One region of the Rhizobium sp. CNPSo 3670 genome, then DNA from elsewhere that is predicted to be linked to it. Evidence: predicted binding sites of a transcription regulator. Region 1 holds the regulator's gene; each other region holds the start of a gene.
The links. The regulator LexA, encoded in region 1, represses DNA repair genes until DNA is damaged. The targets are predictions, from matches to a motif close to TGTTCNNNNTGTGTTCNG.
Positions count from the first base shown of each region.

Region 2: AC13QO_RS14760 (ImuA family protein) is a predicted target of LexA. The motif match lies at 2,361-2,378, and genes of this name have one in related genera.
Region 3: AC13QO_RS26745 (ImuA family protein) is a predicted target of LexA. The motif match lies at 2,680-2,697, and genes of this name have one in related genera.
Region 4: recA (recombinase RecA) is a predicted target of LexA. The motif match lies at 1,824-1,841, and genes of this name have one in related genera.

Region 1 is NZ_JBXSOL010000011.1:39,847-45,112, forward strand. It holds gene AC13QO_RS13520 (ComEC/Rec2 family competence protein) at 1-2,400, shown strand, start outside; gene lexA (transcriptional repressor LexA) at 2,381-3,097, opposite strand; gene AC13QO_RS13530 (VOC family protein) at 3,296-4,192, shown strand; gene kdsA (3-deoxy-8-phosphooctulonate synthase) at 4,189-5,034, shown strand; gene eno (phosphopyruvate hydratase) at 5,176-5,266, shown strand, end outside.
Region 2 is NZ_JBXSOL010000012.1:92,276-97,541, forward strand. It holds gene AC13QO_RS14740 (SOS response-associated peptidase family protein) at 1-343, opposite strand, end outside; gene AC13QO_RS14745 (SOS response-associated peptidase family protein) at 400-897, shown strand; gene dinB (DNA polymerase IV) at 894-1,985, opposite strand; gene AC13QO_RS14755 (hypothetical protein) at 1,982-2,248, opposite strand; gene AC13QO_RS14760 (ImuA family protein) at 2,422-3,183, shown strand; gene AC13QO_RS14765 (Y-family DNA polymerase) at 3,104-4,618, shown strand; gene AC13QO_RS14770 (error-prone DNA polymerase) at 4,618-5,266, shown strand, end outside.
Region 3 is NZ_JBXSOL010000041.1:17,007-22,272, reverse strand. It holds gene AC13QO_RS26755 (error-prone DNA polymerase) at 1-438, opposite strand, end outside; gene AC13QO_RS26750 (Y-family DNA polymerase) at 438-1,952, opposite strand; gene AC13QO_RS26745 (ImuA family protein) at 1,873-2,634, opposite strand; gene AC13QO_RS26740 (hypothetical protein) at 3,010-3,318, opposite strand; gene dinB (DNA polymerase IV) at 3,472-4,572, shown strand; gene AC13QO_RS26730 (exonuclease domain-containing protein) at 4,611-5,266, shown strand, end outside.
Region 4 is NZ_JBXSOL010000004.1:170,371-175,636, reverse strand. It holds gene AC13QO_RS05610 (pseudouridine-5'-phosphate glycosidase) at 1-692, opposite strand, end outside; gene AC13QO_RS05605 (carbohydrate kinase family protein) at 782-1,726, opposite strand; gene recA (recombinase RecA) at 1,956-3,044, shown strand; gene alaS (alanine--tRNA ligase) at 3,200-5,266, shown strand, end outside.

The DNA of each region.
Region 1 (5,266 bases):
CAAGCGGGCGTGGGCCTTGCCGATCCGCCAGATTTTCCTGCGCCTGCGGTGGTGACTCAATCGGTAAGGACACAGTCGCAGACTCCATTGCATCGTCGGCTGCTCGCCACCGCCGGGCAATCGCTGCGTGCCGGGGCCTACATGCTGGGCGAAGAGGCCGATCATGGCCGCCTGCTGCTGTTCTCGCCGGTCTTCCTCGGAGCCGGCTCGGCATTCTGGTTTCTTGCGGCATCGGATGTTCCCCTCGTTGCATCGCTGCTCTGCCTGCTGGTGTCGGCGGCCGCGGTTTTCCTCACCGATCCCAGCCGACCGGCCTTGCGCGCAAGTTTCATGGCGCTGGCACTTTTCGCCGGCGGCATGCTCTCAGCTCAGTTCGAGAGCTGGCGGGCTTCGACGGTGATCCTCGATTCATCCGTGACGACGACGGTGACTGGCCGCGTCGAACGGCGGGAAGGCGACGGGCGCGGGCGCTGGCGCTACATTCTTGCCGTCGCCGGCACCGAGGCGCCGGAGCTGAAACGGCCGCCGAGACGCATCACCGCGATCGTCCGGGGCGCCGATGCGCCTTTCGAGATCGGCGACATCATCACCGGCAAGGCACGTCTGACGCCGCCGGCGGGCCCCGCACTTCCCGCGCTCAACGACTTCTCCTTCGGTGCCTATTTCGACGGCATCGGCGCCAACGGTTTCTTCTATGGTGCGCCGGAGAAACTCGACTTGGAGGCAGGCCCGCAGGCGGTCAGGTCGACGGCGGACGCCCTGCTCGAATGGCTCTACCAGCTGCGCAGCAGCATCGGCGACCGCATAAGATCGATCCTGCCCGGTGATACCGGCGCCTTTGCCGCTGCCCTGGTGACGGATGAACGGCGCGCCATATCGCACGCGACGACGGAGGCGCTGCGCCAGTCCGGCCTTGCCCATATCGTCGCGATCTCGGGCCTCAACATGGCGCTGTCGGCCGGCATCTTCTTCGTCGGCTTTCGGATGCTGCTCAGCCTCTTTCCCGGCGTCGCCCAAGCCTATCCGACAAAGAAGATCGCCGCTGCCGGCGCGCTCATCGCCGTCACCGCCTATTACCTGATCTCCGGTTTCGGGGTTTCGGCCGAGCGCGCCTTTATCATGATGGCCATCATGCTGATTGCCGTCTTCTTCGACAGGCCGTCGATCAGCCTGCGCAATGTCGTTCTCTCCGCGCTCATCATCATCGCCATTTCACCTTCGGAAGTATTGGGACCGAGCTTTCAGATGTCCTTTGCCGCCACATTGGCCTTGGTATCGGGCTATCAGTTGTGGAAGGACAGGCGTGTCCGCGAAAACGCTTTTCTGAAACTGCCGATCATGAGGCCGGTGGCTGCCGTCGCCGGTTTCTTCGGCGGCGTCTTCCTGACCTCGCTGATCGGCGGCTTTTCCACCGCATTGTTTTCGATCGAGCATTTTCATCGCCTGACGGCTTACGGCCTGCCGGCAAACCTTGCGACGATGCCGATTATCTCCTTCATCGTCATGCCGGCCGGATTGTTGGCGATGTTGCTCATGCCTTTCGGTCTGGACGCTCCGCTCTGGAAGGTCGTCGGATTCGGCCTCGATCTGGTGATTGCGGTTGCCAAGACGGTGTCCGGCTGGGGCGGTGATATCGGCATCGGCCGCTTGCCCGGCTGGTATTTCGCAGTGGCGGTGGCAGGCTTTCTGCTGCTGACGCTACTGCGAACTCGGCTGCGCCACGTCGGCACATCGATCATCGCCATCTCGACGCTCATCGTGCTGCTTCTGCCGGTCCCCCGGCCGCCGGATCTGGTGATTTCGGAGGATGGCAGTCTGGTTGCGGTCGTCGCGGCTGAGGCAATAGCTTCCAACCGTGAAAACCCGCCGGATTTCATATTCGACCAGTGGCAGAGAGCGCTGGTGCTGCCGACACATGATCCGCCGACGATGCTGGATGGTCCGGCCATCCCGCCGGAAGGAGAAGGCCGCCGTGTCGGGCTTTCCCGCGATCAGCAGAACGAAGCGAGTGCGGCGATGCGGGTAGCCGCAGCAGGCGGTGAAGCAAACCGTTTTTCCTGCGTCAAGAAGGCTTGGTGCACATCAAGACTTGGCAATGGCCATATCGTCACCGTTATCGACAATGCCGCCTATCTCGGCCCGGCCTGCGATACGGCCGATATCGTCGTGACGTCGGTCCGTCTGCGTTTCAACCGCTGCCGTTCAGGTGGCACGCTTTTCACCGGCGAGACGCTGCGTAGGACCGGCTCGCTCGAATTGCGTTTCGCCGATGCCGCCCTGGAGGTCACCACCGCCTTCGATGCTTTGTCGCGACCATGGATGCGCCATCGCGCCTATGATTGGCGCAATGATCGTTTTACCGATTCCAGCCCATCCGGCGTCAGTGATAGCGACGGATGAGGCCGACGAGCTTACCCTGCACCTTCACGCGGTCGGGCCCGAAGATGCGGGTCTCATAAGCCGGGTTGGCGGCCTCGAGCGCGATCGAGGCGCCCTTGCGGCGGAAACGCTTCAGCGTTGCTTCCTCGTCATCGACGAGGGCAACGACGATATCGCCGGGACTGGCGGTACTGCCGTTGCGAATGATCACGGTGTCGCCGTCGAAGATGCCGGCGTCGATCATCGAATCGCCTTTGACCTCCAGCGCATAGTGCTCACCGGAGCCGAGCATATCTGCGGGAACGACGATGTCGTGGGTGTTGTTCTGGATCGCCGAGATCGGAACGCCGGCGGCGATACGTCCCATGACCGGCACGGAGACGGAATTGCCATTGTCGGCGATCGGCTTTGGCGCAGCGGGGGCGGCGACCGGCTGGGGCTTGCCGAGGCTGCCCTCGATGACGCTCGGCGAAAAACCGCGACGCTGAAGACTGGGGTTATAGGCCTCCGGAAGCTTGATCACCTCGAGCGCCCGGGCGCGGTTCGGTAGGCGGCGAATGAAGCCGCGTTCCTCAAGCGCCGTGATCAGGCGGTGAATGCCGGATTTCGAGGCGAGATCCAGGGCATCCTTCATTTCGTCGAAAGAGGGAGGAACGCCGGATTCCTTCATGCGCTCATGGATGAAAAGGAGAAGCTCCTGTTGTTTGCGCGTGAGCATCGACGTCAGACCCCGTGATTGAAACAAATCCAGAACGGACACTATATGTTCCATATGTGTTCCGCAAGTAGCTAAATTTCCGTAAAAGTTCACGTCAACTCGCGGAGATTTTTATTTTCATTTGCTGGATTGGCGCACATGTCTTGCATTGAGGGAGATGCTGTCGCACATCTCTTGCCGGTTTCAGGAGGGATATTCATGAACGCGCGTTCCGCCAGGTCGCACCCGCTGGATCATGTCGTGCTGCCCGTGGTCAATATCGATCTGGCGCGTGAAAGGCTCGGCAAGCTCGGTTTCACCGTCGCCGCCGATGGGGGCCATCCCTTCGGAACGGAGAATGCCTGCGTCTTTTTCGCCGACAAGACCTATCTGGAGCCGCTTGGCGTGGCGAGTGTCGACGAGAGCGAGGCAGCAGCCCGCCAGGGCAACGTCTTCATCGCCCGCAATCGCGCCTTCCGTTTCCGCTGCGGCGAGGAGGGACTTTCTGCGCTGGCCTTCCTCAGCGAGGATGCCGACCTCGATCATAAGCGCTTCGTCAGCAACGGCGCGAGCGCCGGTGAGATGTTGCAGTTCAGCCGGCCGATGCGGATGCCGGACGGTTCGGAGAGCGTCGGCAGCTTTAAGCTGGCCTTTGCAGCTGATTTGCGCGCCCCCGATTTCTTTCTCTTTACTTGCCAGCGCATCAATTCGTTCCCTACAGATCGCGCCGCGCTGGAGACGCACGCCAATGGCGTGATCGGCATTGCCGAGATCGCACTTTGTGCACCGGACCCGGCGGCATTCGCCGCCTTCGTCGGGCTCGCGATTGGGCAGGCGGCGGTGGAGAAAACCGGTTTCGGCATGAATATCGCGGCATCGAATGCAAAGATCAGCTTGATGACGCCGGAAGGGCTGGAGGCCTATTTCGAAACCGCTGTCTCATCAGCCGATCGCGGCCTGCGGGGGCGGGCAATCCTCTTCACCGTCATCGATCTTGCCGTGACAGAAGCGCATTTGGGTGCTAACGGGATCACATTCACACGCAAGAACAATCGCATTCTGGTGAAGCCCACGCCCGGGCAGGGTGCGCTCTTCGCCTTCGAGGAAACACGATGAGCACCGACACGAATTCCGAAGTCAGGATCGGCGAAGGCGAAGGCCAGGTCACTTTTTCCAATACTGGCCGCTTGTCGCTGATCGCCGGTCCATGCCAAATGGAGAGCCGGGATCACGCCTTCATGGTCGCCGGCACGCTGAAGGAGCTTTGCGGCAAGCTCGGCATTGGCCTCGTCTACAAGAGCTCCTTCGACAAGGCGAACCGTACCTCGCTCTCGGCTGAACGCGGCATCGGCCTGGAAAAGGGCATGGAGGTCTTTGCCGACCTCAAGAAGGAATTCGGCTTTCCCGTCGTAACCGACGTCCATACGGCCGAGCAATGCGCCGAGGTGGCCAAGGTGGTTGATGTCCTGCAGATCCCGGCCTTCCTCTGCCGTCAGACCGACCTTCTGATCGCCGCCGCTAGGACCGGCCGCGCCGTCAATGTCAAGAAGGGCCAGTTCCTCGCCCCTTGGGATATGAAGAACGTTCTGAAGAAGCTCAACGCCAGCGGCAATCCGAATGTGCTCTTGTGCGAGCGCGGTGCCTCCTTCGGTTACAATACGCTGGTTTCCGACATGCGTTCGCTGCCGATCATGGCGGCGATGGGGGCTCCCGTCATTTTTGACGCCACCCATTCCGTGGCGCAGCCGGGCGGGCAGGGCGATTCCTCCGGCGGCCAGCGCGAGTTCGTGGAAACGCTGGCGCGCGCGGCAGTGGCGACGGGAATTGCCGGCGTCTTCGTCGAAACCCATCAGGATCCCGACAATGCACCGTCCGACGGGCCGAACATGGTCTATCTCAAGGACATGCCGCGACTGCTCGAGAAGTTGCTTGCCTTCGATGCGATCGCCAAGGCCTAACGTTCAACAGGCTGACATGATCGTGGTCTAGGCCACGATGCCATACACCTTCGAAGGCGGAAAATTGCGCCATTGTAATTTGTACGCCTTCGATTATGACAGGCTTCGAACGACTTATCACCCACCGAGCAGGAAGAACCCATGACTGCAATCACCGATATCATCGCCCGCGAGATCCTCGATAGCCGTGGCAACCCCACCGTCGAAGTCGACGTCTATCTCGAAGACGGCA
Region 2 (5,266 bases), on a different contig from region 1:
ACTTGTCCTTGCGCTTCTTTTTCGGGTCCTTTGGATCCGTGAACTCGTAAAAGCCATCGGCAATGATCAGGCAGCGATTGGATGTGAACTCGCGACCTTCCGACCGGAAATTATACACCGGCCGCTTGTTCGGTCCCGGCCAACTCCAGCGCCGCTGCACGAGCTCGGCATTATCGCGGGCTCCATCGATCGTCCTGACGATGGGGCCTATATCGGTGATCTTGATGTCCTCACGCGCTTCGAGGTTCGGTATGCCTTCACCAAAGCGGATCTTGATCTTCAGATCGGCGAAGTCCTTCGCGATCGAAGCAGCGTCCACCATCAGCCGATAATCATTGCACATGCGTCCCCCATGACAGGTTGGTTGCTTCGAAAAATCGTTCCTGATATGTTCTATCTATGATGAGCGCGAAGGTTTTCCAGTCTGACGCCCCGCTCGACGAGCGCCGCGTCATCATAAGGCGCCATGACGGCGATGTGGAGATGGTGGAACTGCCATGGGGGCTGCGTCCCCGCGACGGCAGTCCGCGCGCCGTCAATGTCGTCCGATCGGAAGGACGGACCTTTCCGACCCACCGCTGCCTGGTCCCCGCCTCGGAGTTTCGCCATAGGAGCTTCAGCTTTTCGCTCGCCAACGGCGACTGGTTCTATTTCGCGGGGATTTGGCGGCCGGCTGCCGACGATTGGCCGGAGGCCTATGCCATCCTGACAATCGAGGCCAACGCCGATATCGCGCCGTTCCACGACCGGCAGATGGCGGTGCTGACACGCGACCAACGTATGGCCTGGCTGGACGGACTTGTCGCCCAAGACGAAATCCTGCGGCCACTGCCGGCGGGGACGTTCCGCGTCAAACGCCACGCCGGCGCTCCTGCCCGGCCGATGCTGGCGGTCTAAAGCGCAAGCCGCAGCTGCGGCTCCGTTCCGGAGACCCGCCGCTCCAGCGACGATAGCGTGACGCCGAGCAGGCGGATGCCCTTTCGGGGCGGAAAGATCGGTGCCAGCAGCAGGCTGACGATCTCCTCCAGGTCGGTGATATCAGCCAGCGGTGCCGCGACCGTCTTGCTGCGGGTGATCTGGTTGAAGTCGGCATATTTGACCTTCAGCGTCACCGTCTTGGCGCCGATGCCGTTGGCCTCGCAATAGCCCCACACTTTTTCGATCAGCGGCTGAAGCCCTTCGCGGGCCGGGTCGTAGGCATGGAGGTCCTGCGAAAACGTATCCTCGGCGCCGACGGATTTGCGCACTCGGTTCGGCTTGACTTGGCGCTCGTCGATGCCGCGGGCAATGCCATAGAAATAGGGTCCGGACTTCCCGAAATGCTCCACCAGGAATTCGAGGGTCTGCTGCTTTAGATCGCCGCCGGTGTCGATCCCGAGCCGGTGCATCTTTTCGGCCGTCGCGGGGCCGACCCCGTGGAATTTCTTGACGGGGAGGGCTTCGACGAAGGCTGGCCCGTTCTTCGGCGTGATGACGGCCTGGCCGTTGGGCTTGTTGAGGTCGCTCGCCATCTTGGCGAGGAACTTATTGTAGGAAATCCCGGCCGAGGCATTGAGGCCGGTGACCTGCTTGATCCTGGCTCGGATCTCCAGCGCGATCTCGGTGGCGATCTCCATCCCCTTGAGATTATGCGTGACGTCGAGATAGGCCTCATCGAGCGATAGCGGCTCGATGACGGCCGTGTATTCGGCGAAGATCGCGCGGATCTGCTGCGACACCGCCTTGTAGACATCGAAGCGCGGCGGCACGAAGATCAGATCCGGGCATTTGCGCTTGGCAGTCACCGACGGCATCGCGGAGTGGACACCATAGGCTCGCGCTTCGTAGCTCGCCGCCGCCACCACGCCGCGGGCCGCCGATCCGCCGACGGCAATCGGCTTGCCGCGCAATTCCGGGTTATCGCGCTGCTCGACCGACGCGTAATAGGCATCCATATCGACATGGATGATCTTGCGCGGCCGCTCGTGACCTTCATCGTTTGTCATGACTGGCTTTCATCAGGACCATCCGTGTCGCCCAAACATGGGAAGTGCGCGCCGCATTTGTCACCCTCCGGCGTTTGCAGGCGTTCGCGGCCCATGGCCATTCGCCGGCGGAGTACCGCGAAGCTCACACCGGCGCCGAACGCCTTCACCAACAGCTTGCGCGCGAGCGTGCCATGGCGGTCACATCGGCCACAGCTGAATTCGATAACCGGCTCACGATAATCCTTCAGTCTCACATCACTCAACGGGCCGGGTCTGGCCATGCGAAAAAATTCCTAATTCGGCCATCGGATTGAATCCGTTCATGGAATCTGTCTGGCCCGCGCCCGCGCTCAACTTGAGCGCGTCGGGCGTGCATTGACTCGTTTTTGCTTTGAGAACAAATAAAGAACAAACTGCATTTTCTCAAGTCAAAACGGGTGCCGTGAAGGAGATCATGACCACATCAGTCGCCACGTCGAATGCCGTCCTTGACGAGTTGCGCGAGAAAATCGCCAGCCTGGAAGGGACCGGTCTGCGCCATCGCAGCGTCCTGCCTTTCGGGGTTGGCGAGATCGATGCGCAGTTGCCGGGAGGAGGGCTCGCCTATGGCGCGCTGCATGAAGTTGCCGGCGGCGGAAATGGCGCGATCGATGGGGCGGCCGCGGCACTCTTCATCGGCGGCATCGCCGCCCGCACCACCGGCAAGGTGGTCTGGTGCCTGACGCGCTTCGATCTGTTCTTTCCAGCGCTCGCCCAGATTGGGCTTCACGCCGACCGCGTCATCTTCGTCGAGTGCGACAAGGAAGAGACGGTGCTGGCAAGCTTCGAGGAGGCGTTACGCTATGGCGGCCTCGGCGCCGTCGTCGCCGAGCTGGTGCGCCTGCCGATGACGGCATCGCGCCGGCTGCAGCTTGCGGCGGAAAAGTCCGGCACATTGGGCCTGGTGATCCGCCGCTGGCGGCGCCAGACAGAAGCCTCCGATTTCGGCATGCCGACGGCAGCTGTAACCCGCTGGCGGATCTCGGTATTGCCCTCCGAACCGCTTCCCGTGCCGGGCATCGGACGCGCGCGGTGGCTGGCGGAGCTGATGCGGGTGAGGGCAGGAGAGGGAGGAGAATTCATTATCGGAGCATGTGATGGCCAGGGTCGTATCTGTCTTTCTTCCGACACTGCCGACCGACAGGATCAGGCGCGCCGATCCTTCGTTGTCTCCTGACAAACCGCTCGTGGTGATCGCCAGGAGCGGCTCGAAGCGATGGGTTTCGGCGGCCGACCGGGCAGCGCTCAAACTCGGCCTTCGTGTCGGCATGCCAGCCGCCAAGGCGCAAGCGCTGGTCCAGGGGCTGACGATGATCGATGCTGATCCGACGGCCGACCTCGCCACGCTTGAACGGCTGACGCTCTGGGCCTTGTCGCAATATTCACCCGTCGTCGCCTTGGACCCTCCCGACGGCATTGTCATGGACACGGAAGGCGCCGACCATCTGCAGGGCGGCGAAGACCTCATGCTGTCTGGCCTCGTCAACCGCTTCCGCAGCCGCGGTCTTGCGGCGCGAGCGGCGATCGCCGACAGCTGGGGTGCCGCACATGCGCTCGCCCGGTCCACCGATCGCGAGACGATCATCATCTCGCGTGGCAATACCGCCAAAGCCGTCAACCGTTTGCCGCTCTCCTCGCTGCGGCTGCCGGCCGAGACGGTCGCAAGTCTCCGCACGCTCGGCTTCGCCACTGTCGGTGATCTCGCTGCCACGCCGCGGGCGCCGCTGACGCTACGTTTCGGACCGGAGGTCGGACGGCGCCTCGACCAGATGTTCGGCCGGCTCGCCGAGCCGATCGACCCGATCCGGCCGGCCGACCTCGTCGAGGTCCAAAAAGCCTTTGCCGAACCGATCGGTGCACCGGAGACCATCGAGAAATATGTGAGCCGCCTGGTGCGGCAGCTCTGTCTGGAGCTCGAGAAGCGCGGACTTGGCGTTCGGCGCGCCGATCTCATCGTCCACCGCGTCGACAACACAATTCAGGCGCTTCGGGCCGGAACGGCAAAGCCGGTTCGAGACATCGCCTGGCTGACAAAGCTCTTCCGCGATCGCATGGAAAGGATCGAACCTGGCTTCGGCATCGAAAAGCTGAGCCTGACCGCCATTATCGCCGAACCGCTGACGGAAACTCAGTCCGCCTCGTCGCTGATTGACGAGCAGGTGACCGATGTGACGCCGCTCATCGACGTGCTTGGCAATCGCGGCGGCCAGCGGATTTTTCGCGTGGCGCCGGTGGCGAGCGATGTGCCCGAGCGCAGCGTGCAGCGGATCGCGCCGACTGCCGACGAGATCGGTGCTACCTGGCCGCTGCATTGGCCGCGGCCGTCGCGGCTCTTGCCACACCCGGAAGCGATCGAGGTGATTGCCCTTCTGCCGGATCACCCGCCGGTCTCTTTTACCTGGCGCGGCAAGCGGCGCCCGGTGAAACGCGCCGACGGGCCGGAGCGCATCTTCGGGGAATGGTGGCAACGCCGCTCCGAATGGGTTGCGGTGCGCGACTACTTCGTCGTCGAGGATGATGCCGGCGAGCGTTTCTGGATTTTCCGATCAGGCGATGGCGTCGACGCAGACACCGGCTCGCACAAATGGTTCCTGCACGGGGTGTTTGCCTGATGCGCTACGCCGAACTGCAGGTCACCACCCATTTCTCATTCCTCCGCGGCGCAAGCTCGGCCGAGGAACTGTTTGCGACCGCCAGGCTCATGGGTATCGAGGCGCTCGGGGTCGTCGACCGCAACAGCCTGGCCGGCATCGTCCGGGCACTGGAAGCCTCGCGCGCCACCGGCCTGCGGCTCATCGTCGGCTGCCGGCTCGATCTCGCCGACGGCATGTCGATCCTCGTCTATCCCACCGATCGTGCCGCTTATTCGCGGCTGACACGGCTGCTGACCTTGGGCAAGGGCAGGGGCGGGAAGGCAAAGTGCATCCTGCAGCTCGACGATGTGGCGCTCTATTGCGAAGGCCTGATCGGCATCCTGGTGCCGGATATGCCGGACGAGACCTGTGCCGCGCAACTCCGAAAAATGGTGAAGATCTTTGGCGACCGTGCCTATGTCTCGCTCTGCCTACGCCGGCGCCCCAACGATCAGCTGCGGCTGCACGAGCTTTCGAACCTGGCGGCGAAGCATCGGGTGAAGACTGTGGTCACCAATGACGTGCTGTTTCATGAGCCGAACCGGCGACAGCTGCAGGACGTCGTCACCTGCATCCGCACCGGCACCACCATTGATGATGTCGGCTTCGAGCGCGAGCGCCATGCCG
Region 3 (5,266 bases), on a different contig from region 1:
GGCACGATCGCCAAAGACTTCCGCCATCTTCCTGAGCTGCACGGCACAGGTGTCGTCCGGCATCCCGGGCACGAGGATGCCGATCAGCCCTTCGGCATAGAGCGCGACATCATCGAGTTGCAGGATACAATTCGCCTTCCCGCCGCGGCCCTTGCCCAAGGTCAGCAACCGCGTCAGCCGCGAATAAGCGGCGCGATCTGTGGGATAGACGAGGATCGACATGCCATCGGCCAGATCGAGCCGGCAACCGACGACCAACCGCATGTCGGTGGCGCGCGATGCCTCCAGCGCCCGGACGATGCCGGCGAGGCTGTTGCGGTCGACGACGCCGAGGGCTTCGAGGCCCATGAGCTTGGCGGTGGCGAACAGCTCGTCGGCCGAGCTTGCACCGCGGAGGAAGGAGAAGTGCGTTGTCACCTGGAGTTCGGCGTAGCGCATCAGGCAAACACCCCATGCAGGAACCATTTGTGCGATCCGGTGTCCTCGTCGACGCCATCGCCGGAACGAAAGACCCAGAAGCGTTCGCCGGTATCATCCTCGATGACGAAGTAGTCGCGAACGGCGATCCACTCGGAGCTGCGCTGCCACCATTCGCCAAAAATCCGCTCCGGCCCGTCTGCGCGCTTCACCCGGCGCCGCTTGCCGCGCCACGTAAAGGAGACCGGCGGATGATCGGGCAGAAGCGCGATCACCTCGATCAATTCAGGATGGGCCAGAAGCCGCGCCGGCCGCGGCCAGTGGAGCGGCCAGGTGGTGCCGATTTCGTCAGCCGTCGGCGCGATCCGCTGGACACTGCGCTCCGGGACGTCGCTTGCCACCGGTGCGACTCGGAAAATCCGCTGGCCGCCGCGGTTGCCAAGCACATCGATCAGCGGCGTCACGTCGGTCACCTGCTCTTCGATCAGCGAGGAGGCCGACTGCACTTCGACGAGCGGCTCGGCGATGACGGCCGCCAGGCTCAGCTTCTCGATGCCGAAGCCGGGCTCGATCCTCTCGATGCGATCGCGGAAGAGTTTCGTGAGCCAGGCGATATCGCGGACAGGTTTGGCCGTACCTGCCCGGAGCGACTGAAGCGTATTGTCGACGCGCTGGACGATGAGGTCGACGCGCCGCACACCAAGTCCCCGCTTCTCGAGCGCCTGACAGAGCTGCCGCACCAGGCGGTTGATGTATTTCTCAATCGTCTCCGGTGCGCCGATCGGTTCGGCAAAGGATTTTTGGACCTCAACGATATCAGCCGGGCGGATTGGATCGATCGGCTCGGCGAGGCGGCCGAACATCTGGTCGAGTCGCCGTCCCACCTCCGGGCCGAAGCGTAGCGTCAGCGGCGCCCTCGGCGTGGCGGCGAGATCGCCGACAGTGGCAAAGCCGAGAGTGCTGAGACTTGCAACGATTTCGGCCGGCAGCCGCAGCGACGACAGCGGCAAACGATTCACAGCCTTGGGGGTCGCTCCGCGCGGGACGATAACAGTCTCTCGACCGGTGGACCGAGCGAGCGCATGCGCCGCACCCCAGGTGTCGGCGATCGCCGCTCGCGCTGAAAGACCCCTCCCGCGGAAGCGGTTGACGAGACCGGAGAGCATCAGCTCCTCGCCACCCTGCAGATGGTCGGCGCCTTCCGTATCCATGACGATACCGTCAGGAGGATCCATGGCGACCACAGGAGAATATTGCGACAAGGCCCAGAGCGCCAGCCGTTCGAGGGTGGCCAAATCCGCCGCCGGATCGGCATCGATCATCATCAGTCCGTGGATCAGGGCCCGCGCCTTGGCGGCCGGCATGCCGACACGAAGGCCGAGCTTGATTGCTGCCTGGTCGGCCGCCGCAATCCAGCGCTTCGAACCGCTTCTGGCGACGATCACCAGCGGTGTTTCAACCGATAGCGAAGGATCGGCTCGTCTGATCCGGTCGGTTGGCAGTGTCGGAAGAAAGACAGATACGACCCTGGCCATCACATGCTCCGATAACGAATTCGCCTCCCTCTCCTGCTCTCACCCGCATCAGTTCCGCCAACCAGCGCGCCCGACCGACGCCTGGAACCGGCAGCGGCTCGGAGGGCAGTACCGAGATCCGCCAGCGCGTTGCGGCCGCCGTCGGCATGCCGAAGTCAGAAGCTTCCGTCTGGCGCCGCCAGCGCCGGATCACCAGGCCCAGCGTGCCAGACTTTTCAGCCGCCAACTGCAGCCGGCGTGAGGCTGTCATCGGCAGGCGCACCAGTTCGGCAACGACCGCGCCAAGCCCGCCATAGCGCAGCGCCTCCTCGAAGCTTGCGAGCACCGTCTCTTCCTTGTCGCACTCAACGAAGATAACGCGGTCCGGATGAAGCCCCACCTGGGCGAGTGCGGGAAAGAAGAGATCAAAGCGCGTCAGGCACCAGACAACCTTGCCGGTGGTGCGGGCAGCGATGCCGCCGATGAAGAGGGCAGCAGCAGCCCCGTCAATCGCGCCATTGCCGCCGCCAGCCACCTCATGCAATGCCCCAGAAGTGAGGCCACCGCCCGGCAGCTGCGCATCAATCTCGCCGACGCCGAACGGCAGGACTGTGCGATTGCGCAGACCGCTCCCTTCCAGGCTGGCGATTTTCTCGCGCAACTCGTCGAGAACGGCGTTCGAAGTGGCGACGGCTATGGTCATGATCTCCTTTACGGCAACCCGTTTTCGGCTTGAGATGGTGAACTGCGTTCTTTATTTGTTCTCAAAGCGGAAATGAGTCAATGCGCATGTGGCGCGTGGAAGTTGCGCGAGAGTGGCCATCGAAGAAATCCGCGAAGGGATTCAATTTGATGGCAGGAATGGGAATTTTTTCGCATGACGCGACAGGAGCTCGCCGGCTGGATCCAGGTTGAAAGCCTGTGGGCGCCGGTCTTCATGACAAGCCATCTCCGTCGTCGCCCATGGAATTGCGGTCACACCCGTCATGCGCTGGATCGACCGCGAACGTGGCGTCGACAGAATGCGACCGATGCAGGGCCGGGGGGAACGGATGGTGACGGCTCAAAACGCTAGAGATCAGCGTCCGGAAACCCGGATCGCGCCAACGTCACCGAACGTCCGCTGAACCGCGGGGATCATGCTGGAATTGATATCGACGGAAACTTCGATCTCTCCTTCAAGCGGAGCATCGCTGCGCGCACTACCATCATGAGAGGCGTCCCCGCCGGAGGGAGCAGAGCCGGCGGTATTCATCGCGGAGGCCGACTGGACGAAGATGTCCGGTCGGGCAATGCCATGCTGCTGGACGAGATGTTCCACCGCAAGGTCGGCAGTCACACGCGTTTCGAAAACTGCTGTGATGGTCGTGGTGCTGTCTTCGGCCATAGGTCAATCTCCACTTCGCTAGGGTTATCGATCAAACGCCTGAAGAAGCGAGGAGTTTCCCTCGGCAGATGCAGGAGATGCGGGTGAGGACTTGGATGCGTCGTCGGCAGCTGCTATGTTCCTGTTTCGTTTTCGCCAGTGACACCAAATGCCATGGATCTCACCGCCGTCTCAACCGTCAGAAAAATCATTCATGTCGACATGGATGCCTTCTACGCGTCTGTCGAGCAGCGCGACAATCCGGAACTGCGTGGCAAACCCTTGGCTGTTGGCGGAGCGGCCGCCCGGGGCGTTGTTGCAGCAGCAAGCTACGAAGCCCGCGAGTTTGGTGTGCGCTCAGCCATGTCCTCGGTCACGGCAGCTCGAAAGTGTCCTGACCTGATTTTCGTGAACCCGAGGTTCGAGGTCTATCGCGCCGTCTCCCAGCAGATCCGCGATATCTTTGCGGAATACACGCCGCTGATCGAACCTTTGTCGCTCGACGAAGCCTATCTCGACGTCACCGAAAACCTCAAGGGCATGTCGATCGCCACCGAGATCGCGCTGGAAATCCGTGCCAAGATCAAGGCGGTCACCGGACTGAATGCTTCCGCCGGTATCTCTTACAACAAGTTCCTCGCCAAGATGGCGTCCGACCTCAACAAGCCCAATGGCCAAGCAGTCATCACGCCGAAGAACGGGCCAGCTTTCGTCGAGCAGCTGGCGGTCAAGAAATTCCATGGCGTCGGCCCGGCCACAGCGGAGAAGATGCTCCGCCTGGGTATCGAGACCGGTGCGGATCTGAGGGCAAAGTCCCTACAGTTTCTCGTCGAGCATTTCGGGAAGTCTGGGCCGTACTTCTATGGCATTGCACGGGGCATCGATGAGCGGCAGGTCCAGCCGGACCGAGTGCGGAAGTCGGTCGGCGCCGAGGACACATTTGCGGTCGATATCAGCGACCTTGACCTTGCGACAAACGAACTCCGGCCACTTGCGGAAAAGGTCTGGTCCTACTGCCAGGCCAAGGGCTTCAGCGGCAAGACGGTGACTGTGAAGATAAAGCACTCCGATTTCACCCAAGCGACGCGGAGCAGGACAACTGCCCTCCCTTATGCAGGTGTCGGCGATATTCTCGCTGCCGCCAATGCCCTGCTGGCGGGTGTCTATCCGTTCAAGCTCCCGGTTCGGCTCCTTGGCGTGACACTGTCGTCGCTCACCAATGACAAGAAGGCGGCCGAAAGCGAGGAACAACCGCAGCTCGGCTTGGGTTTTTGATTAGAGGAAGCTGGAGCAGATCAAGGGTCAAAGCCGCAATGTTCCCATCCTGTATTCGAGTTATCGACCTGGAAACCGCTGGCAACGGGCCGAGCGATGTCTGCGAGATCGGGTGGCAGGACGTCGTTCAAGGCGAGGATGGCGGGTGGGAAGTTTCTGGGGAGCGCGGCGCGCTTCTGGTCAATCCTGGAAAGCCGATTTCGCCCGACACGATGGCAATACATCATATCCAGGATTGGGAGGTTACTGGGGCGCCACTCTGGAAAGAAGCAGCGCCAAGCATCTTGCGGCCACCGCACCCAATCGTCGCCCTTGCCGCCCACCGCGCCGCGTTCGAGCAACGCTATTGCACGCCGAGACTGGCCGCTGGTACTCCATGGATCTGTACTTGGAAATGCGCATTGCGTGTCTGGCCGGAGCTGCCAAGGTTTTCGAACCAGATGCTCCGTTATCTGCGAAGGCCGGAAGGTTTGATCCACGAGATCGGCCTTCCCGCCCATCGAGCCATGCCCGATGCCTATGTCACCGCCCACCATCTGCGCGACGAGCTAAATGCCGCTTCCCTGGATGAACTTCTGCTCTGGAGTTCTCAGCCCGGCCTGCTGCCACGAGTGCCGGCCGGTCCAGACCGGGGCAAGAGCTGGGATCGTCTTAGCACAGAGGCGCTCATTGCTTTCCTGAGCGACCGCGATAC
Region 4 (5,266 bases), on a different contig from region 1:
AGCATGCCGCCGTCGATGCCGAGCTGTTCGCGCACCGTCTGGAAATTGGCGATGGCCGCCGGGCTGTTCAGCGAGAGCGGGCTGCGGATACCTGATGAACGCGACCAGAAGGCGGGGAATTCTTCGCTCTCATAGGTGACGACAGGTACGCCGCGGGTCTCCAGCACTTCAAGCGTCTTTGGAATGTCAAGGATCGCCTTGGCGCCGGCGCAGACGACGATAACGCCGGTGCGCGCCAATTCCTCAAGATCGGCTGATATATCGAAGCTTTCCTCAGCGCCGCGATGCACGCCGCCGATGCCGCCTGTGGCAAAGACACGAATGCCGGCGCGGGCCGCCGCGATCATCGTCGCAGCAACCGTCGTTGCGCCCGTGCGCCGTTCGGCGATTGCGAAGGCGAGATCGGCGCGTGACACCTTCATGACCTCCTTTGCCTTGGCAAGCTGCTCCAGTTGCGCAGCTTCAAGGCCGATATGAAGGGTGCCGTGGATGACCGCGATCGTCGCCGGCACCGCGCCCTGTTCGCGAATGATCGTCTCGACGCTGCGCGCCATTTCGATATTGCCGGGATAGGGCATGCCATGGGTGATGATGGTCGATTCCAGCGCCACCAGTGGTGCGCCGCGCTGCTTGGCGCTGGCGACGTCCTTCGAATAGGCGATCGGCAGAAGAGGGGAGATGGGCTTGGTCATGGTCTTATCCTGTGATCGGCAGAGCATGATACCAAAAGCGTGGGCGGCTTTCGAAACGGCATCTTGCTCAACTCTTTAATTCAGCCGCTTCAATGCAGAATTCTGACCTTGGGAACAAGGGCAAGCGCCTCATTCAAGAGATTCGGAGTCAGATTTTCGTTGACGGCGTGCCGTGACTGCACCGTGAGCGCTGCCGCCGCCGCGCCGTAGCGAACGGCCTCCTCAAGCGGCAGGCCTGATATCAAGGCGGCGAGCGTGCCGGCGGCAAGGGAATCGCCGGCGCCGGTAACATCGGCGACGGTTTCGGCGATTGGCGGCTGCAGCGCCACGGCGCGGTCTTTGCAAATCGCAACGAGCTCGCGCCGTCCGCGGGTGACGACGGCGTTTCTGATGCCGATCTCATTCAGGAGCGGCGGCCAACCGCCCGAATCCTCCGGCTGCAAGCCGGTAACGGCGGCGGCTTCGGCCTCGTTCAGGAACAGATAATCGATATCCCTAATGCAGGGTTTCAGCCGGACCACCTTGGCCGGCGAGATGGCGATGGCCGCAACGGGTTTGGCCAGGGAGTTCGCCTTGGCGACGATCGCCGCGATTGTCTCTTCCGGCAGATTGGCGTCGACGAGAATGAAATCATGGGCGGCGAAGGCCTCGCGCACCCAGCGGATGGACAGGCGCCGCGGCACGAAGAAACGGTAGAGATCCATGTCGGCAAGGGCGATCACGAGGTCGCCGTTCTTCTCGATGATCGCCGTATAGCTCGGTGTCTTGCGGTCGAGGAAGACGAAGGGCCGGTCGTCGATTCCGGCGAAATCGGCAGCTTCGCCGACCATTTCGCCGATGGGATCGCCGCCGCGCGGCGAGATCATCGTCACGTGAAAACCCAGTCTTGCAAGGTTACGCGCTGCGTTGAAACCGCCGCCGCCCGGCTCCTCGAACCAGGTGCCGGGATTGCTGGCGCCTGGCGCCGTTTCGCCGGAGATGCGGCCACGCCTGTCGATATGGGCACCGCCGAGAACGAGAATCTTTTTCATCAACTTACCCGGGATCATAAAGTGCGAAGGGCGAATCGATGCTCATTGCCCGGCCGCAGCAAAGCTTGCGCAGAGGGTCTAAGCCGTTGCTTTGCATCGATAAAACAAATGTAGAACACGGACCGTTTTACCTTTTTCTTTCAAATGTTTGTGCGCCTATTGCGGGAATGGAACAAATAGGGTACAAACTCGACATTGCTTGAGCGGCTTCAATAACCTAAAGGTGGATCGGATGTCTCAGAATACATTGCGGCTGGTAGAGGACAAATCGGTGGACAAAAGCAAGGCGCTTGAAGCGGCACTCTCACAGATAGAGCGGTCGTTCGGCAAGGGCTCGATCATGAAACTCGGCTCCAACGAGAACGTCGTCGAGATCGAGACGGTTTCGACGGGCTCGCTTGGTCTCGATATCGCGCTCGGAATTGGCGGCTTGCCGAAGGGCCGCATCATTGAAATCTATGGGCCGGAAAGCTCGGGCAAAACAACGCTTGCGCTGCAGACCATTGCGGAATCGCAGAAGAAGGGCGGCATCTGCGCCTTCGTCGATGCCGAACACGCGCTCGATCCAGTCTATGCCCGTAAGCTTGGCGTCGATCTGCAGAATCTGCTGATCTCGCAGCCAGATACCGGAGAGCAGGCGCTCGAAATCACCGACACGCTGGTGCGCTCCGGCGCCGTCGACGTTCTCGTCGTCGACTCGGTCGCCGCGCTGACGCCACGCGCCGAAATCGAAGGCGAGATGGGCGACAGCCTGCCGGGCATGCAGGCTCGCCTGATGAGCCAGGCGCTGCGCAAGCTGACCGCGTCGATCTCCAAGTCGAACTGCATGGTGATCTTCATCAACCAGATTCGCATGAAGATCGGCGTCATGTTCGGTTCTCCGGAAACGACGACCGGCGGCAATGCGCTGAAATTCTATGCCTCCGTGCGCCTCGACATTCGCCGCATCGGCTCGGTCAAGGAGCGCGAAGAGGTGGTCGGCAACCAGACCCGCGTCAAGGTAGTCAAGAACAAGATGGCGCCCCCCTTCAAGCAGGTCGAGTTCGACATCATGTACGGCGAAGGCGTGTCGAAGACGGGCGAGCTCGTCGACCTCGGCGTCAAGGCCGGCATCGTCGAGAAGTCGGGCGCCTGGTTCTCCTATAACAGCCAGCGTCTCGGCCAGGGTCGCGAAAACGCCAAGACCTTCCTGCGTGACAATCCGGATCTCGCCCGCGAGATCGAGCTGGCGCTGCGCCAGAATGCCGGCCTAATCGCCGATCGTTTCCTGCAGAATGGTGGTCCGGATGCCGATGACGGCGATGCTGCCGCTGAGATGTAATTTTCGCGCTTGAACTTGATTTGAAATCTCAGCCGGCCGCATTCCCTCATCAGAATGCGGCCGGTTTTGTTTGTCGGCTGGACAGTGGCGGAGGCGAACGTTAAAAGCCGATGGATTTGAATTTATCTGCCTACGGCAGCATTGAAGGGCATAGAATGAGCGGCGTAAACGACATCCGGTCGACCTTCCTCGACTATTTCAAGAAGAACGGCCACGAGATCGTTCCGTCCAGTCCGCTCGTGCCGCGCAACGACCCGACGCTGATGTTCACCAATGCCGGCATGGTGCAGTTCAAGAACGTCTTCACCGGCTTGGAAAAACGTCCTTATGCAACCGCGACAACCTCGCAGAAATGCGTGCGCGCCGGCGGCAAGCATAACGACCTCGACAATGTCGGCTATACCGCGCGTCACCTGACCTTCTTCGAGATGCTCGGCAATTTCTCCTTCGGCGACTATTTCAAGGAGAATGCGATCGAGCTGGCCTGGAAGCTCGTGACCGAAGGCTTTGACCTGCCGAAACATCGCCTGCTGGTGACCGTCTATTCCGAAGACGAGGAAGCAGCGGCTTTGTGGAAGAAGATCGCCGGTTTCTCCGACGACAAGATCATCCGCATCCCGACCTCCGACAATTTCTGGCAGATGGGCGATACCGGACCCTGCGGACCCTGCTCGGAAATCTTCATCGACCAGGGCGAGAATGTCTGGGGCGGCCCTCCCGGTTCGCCTGAGGAAGACGGCGACCGGTTCCTGGAATTCTGGAACCTGGTTTTCATGCAGTTCGAGCAGACCGAGCCGGGGGTTCGCAATCCGCTGCCGCGTCCGTCGATCGACACCGGCATGGGTCTGGAACGCATGGCCTGCATCCTTCAGGGCGTTCAGAGCGTCTTCGATACAGATCTTTTCCGCACGCTGACCGGCACAATCGAGGATACGATAGGAGTCAAGGCGGAAGGCAGCGCCAGCCACCGCGTCATCGCCGACCATCTGCGTTCCTCGGCCTTCCTGATTGCCGATGGCGTGCTGCCGTCGAATGAGGGCCGCGGCTATGTGCTGCGCCGTATCATGCGTCGCGCCATGCGGCACGCCCAGCTTCTCGGCGCCAAGGAGCCGCTGATGTATAAGCTGCTGCCGACGCTGGTGCAGGAGATGGGCCGCGCCTATCCGGAGCTCGTGCGGGCCGAGGCGCTGATCTCGGAGACGCTGAAGCTCGAAGAAGGTCGCTTCCGCAAGACGCTGGAGCGCGGCCTGTCGCTGCTGTCGGATGCGACCGCTGATCTCGGCAAGGGCGACATGCTGGATGGCGAGACCGCCTTCAAGCTTTACGACACCTACGGCTTCCCGCTCGACCTGACGCAAGACGCCCTGCGCGCTCGCGAGATCGGCGTCGACATAGCTGGTTTCACCGATGCCATGGAGCGCCAGAAGGCCGAAGCCCGGTCGCACTGGGCCGGCTCCGGCGAGAAGGCGACCGAAACCGTCTGGTTCGAGCTCAAGGAAAAGTATGGTGCAACCGAGTTCCTCGGTTATGACACAGAGAGCGCTGAAGGCGTGGTGCAGGCGATCGTCAAAGCCAGTGCCGTGGCCGACGAAGCCAAGGCCGGCGACAAGGTGCAGATCGTCGTCAACCAGACGCCTTTCTATGGAGAATCCGGTGGTCAGATGGGCGATACGGGCGTCATCTCCTCTGACCACGGCAAGATCGAGATATCGGACACACAGAAGAAGGGGGAGGGCCTCTTCGTGCATTCCGGCACGGTCGTCGAAGGTGCATTCAAGACCGGCGATGCTGTCGTTCTGACTGTCGACCATGCCCGCCGTTCGCGCCTGCGCGCCAACCATTCGGCGACCCACCTGCTGCACGAGGCGCTGCGCGAAGTGCTCGGCACCCATGTCGCGCAGAAGGGCTCGCTGGTTGCGCCCGAGCGTCTGCGCTTCGACGTTTCGCACCCCAAGCCGATGTCGGCCGAGGAGTTGAAGGTCGTCGAGGACATGGCAAACGAGATCGTTCTGCAGAATGCCCCCGTCACGACCCGCCTGATGAGCGTTGATGACGCGATCGCCGAAGGCGCAATGGCGCTCTTCGGCGAGAAATACGGCGATGAGGTGCGCGTCGTTTCGATGGGCACGGGTCTGCACGGCGCGAAGACCGACAAGCCTTACTCGGTCGAACTCTGCGGTGGTACGCATGTGTTGGCCACCGGCCAGATCGGGCTCGTCCGT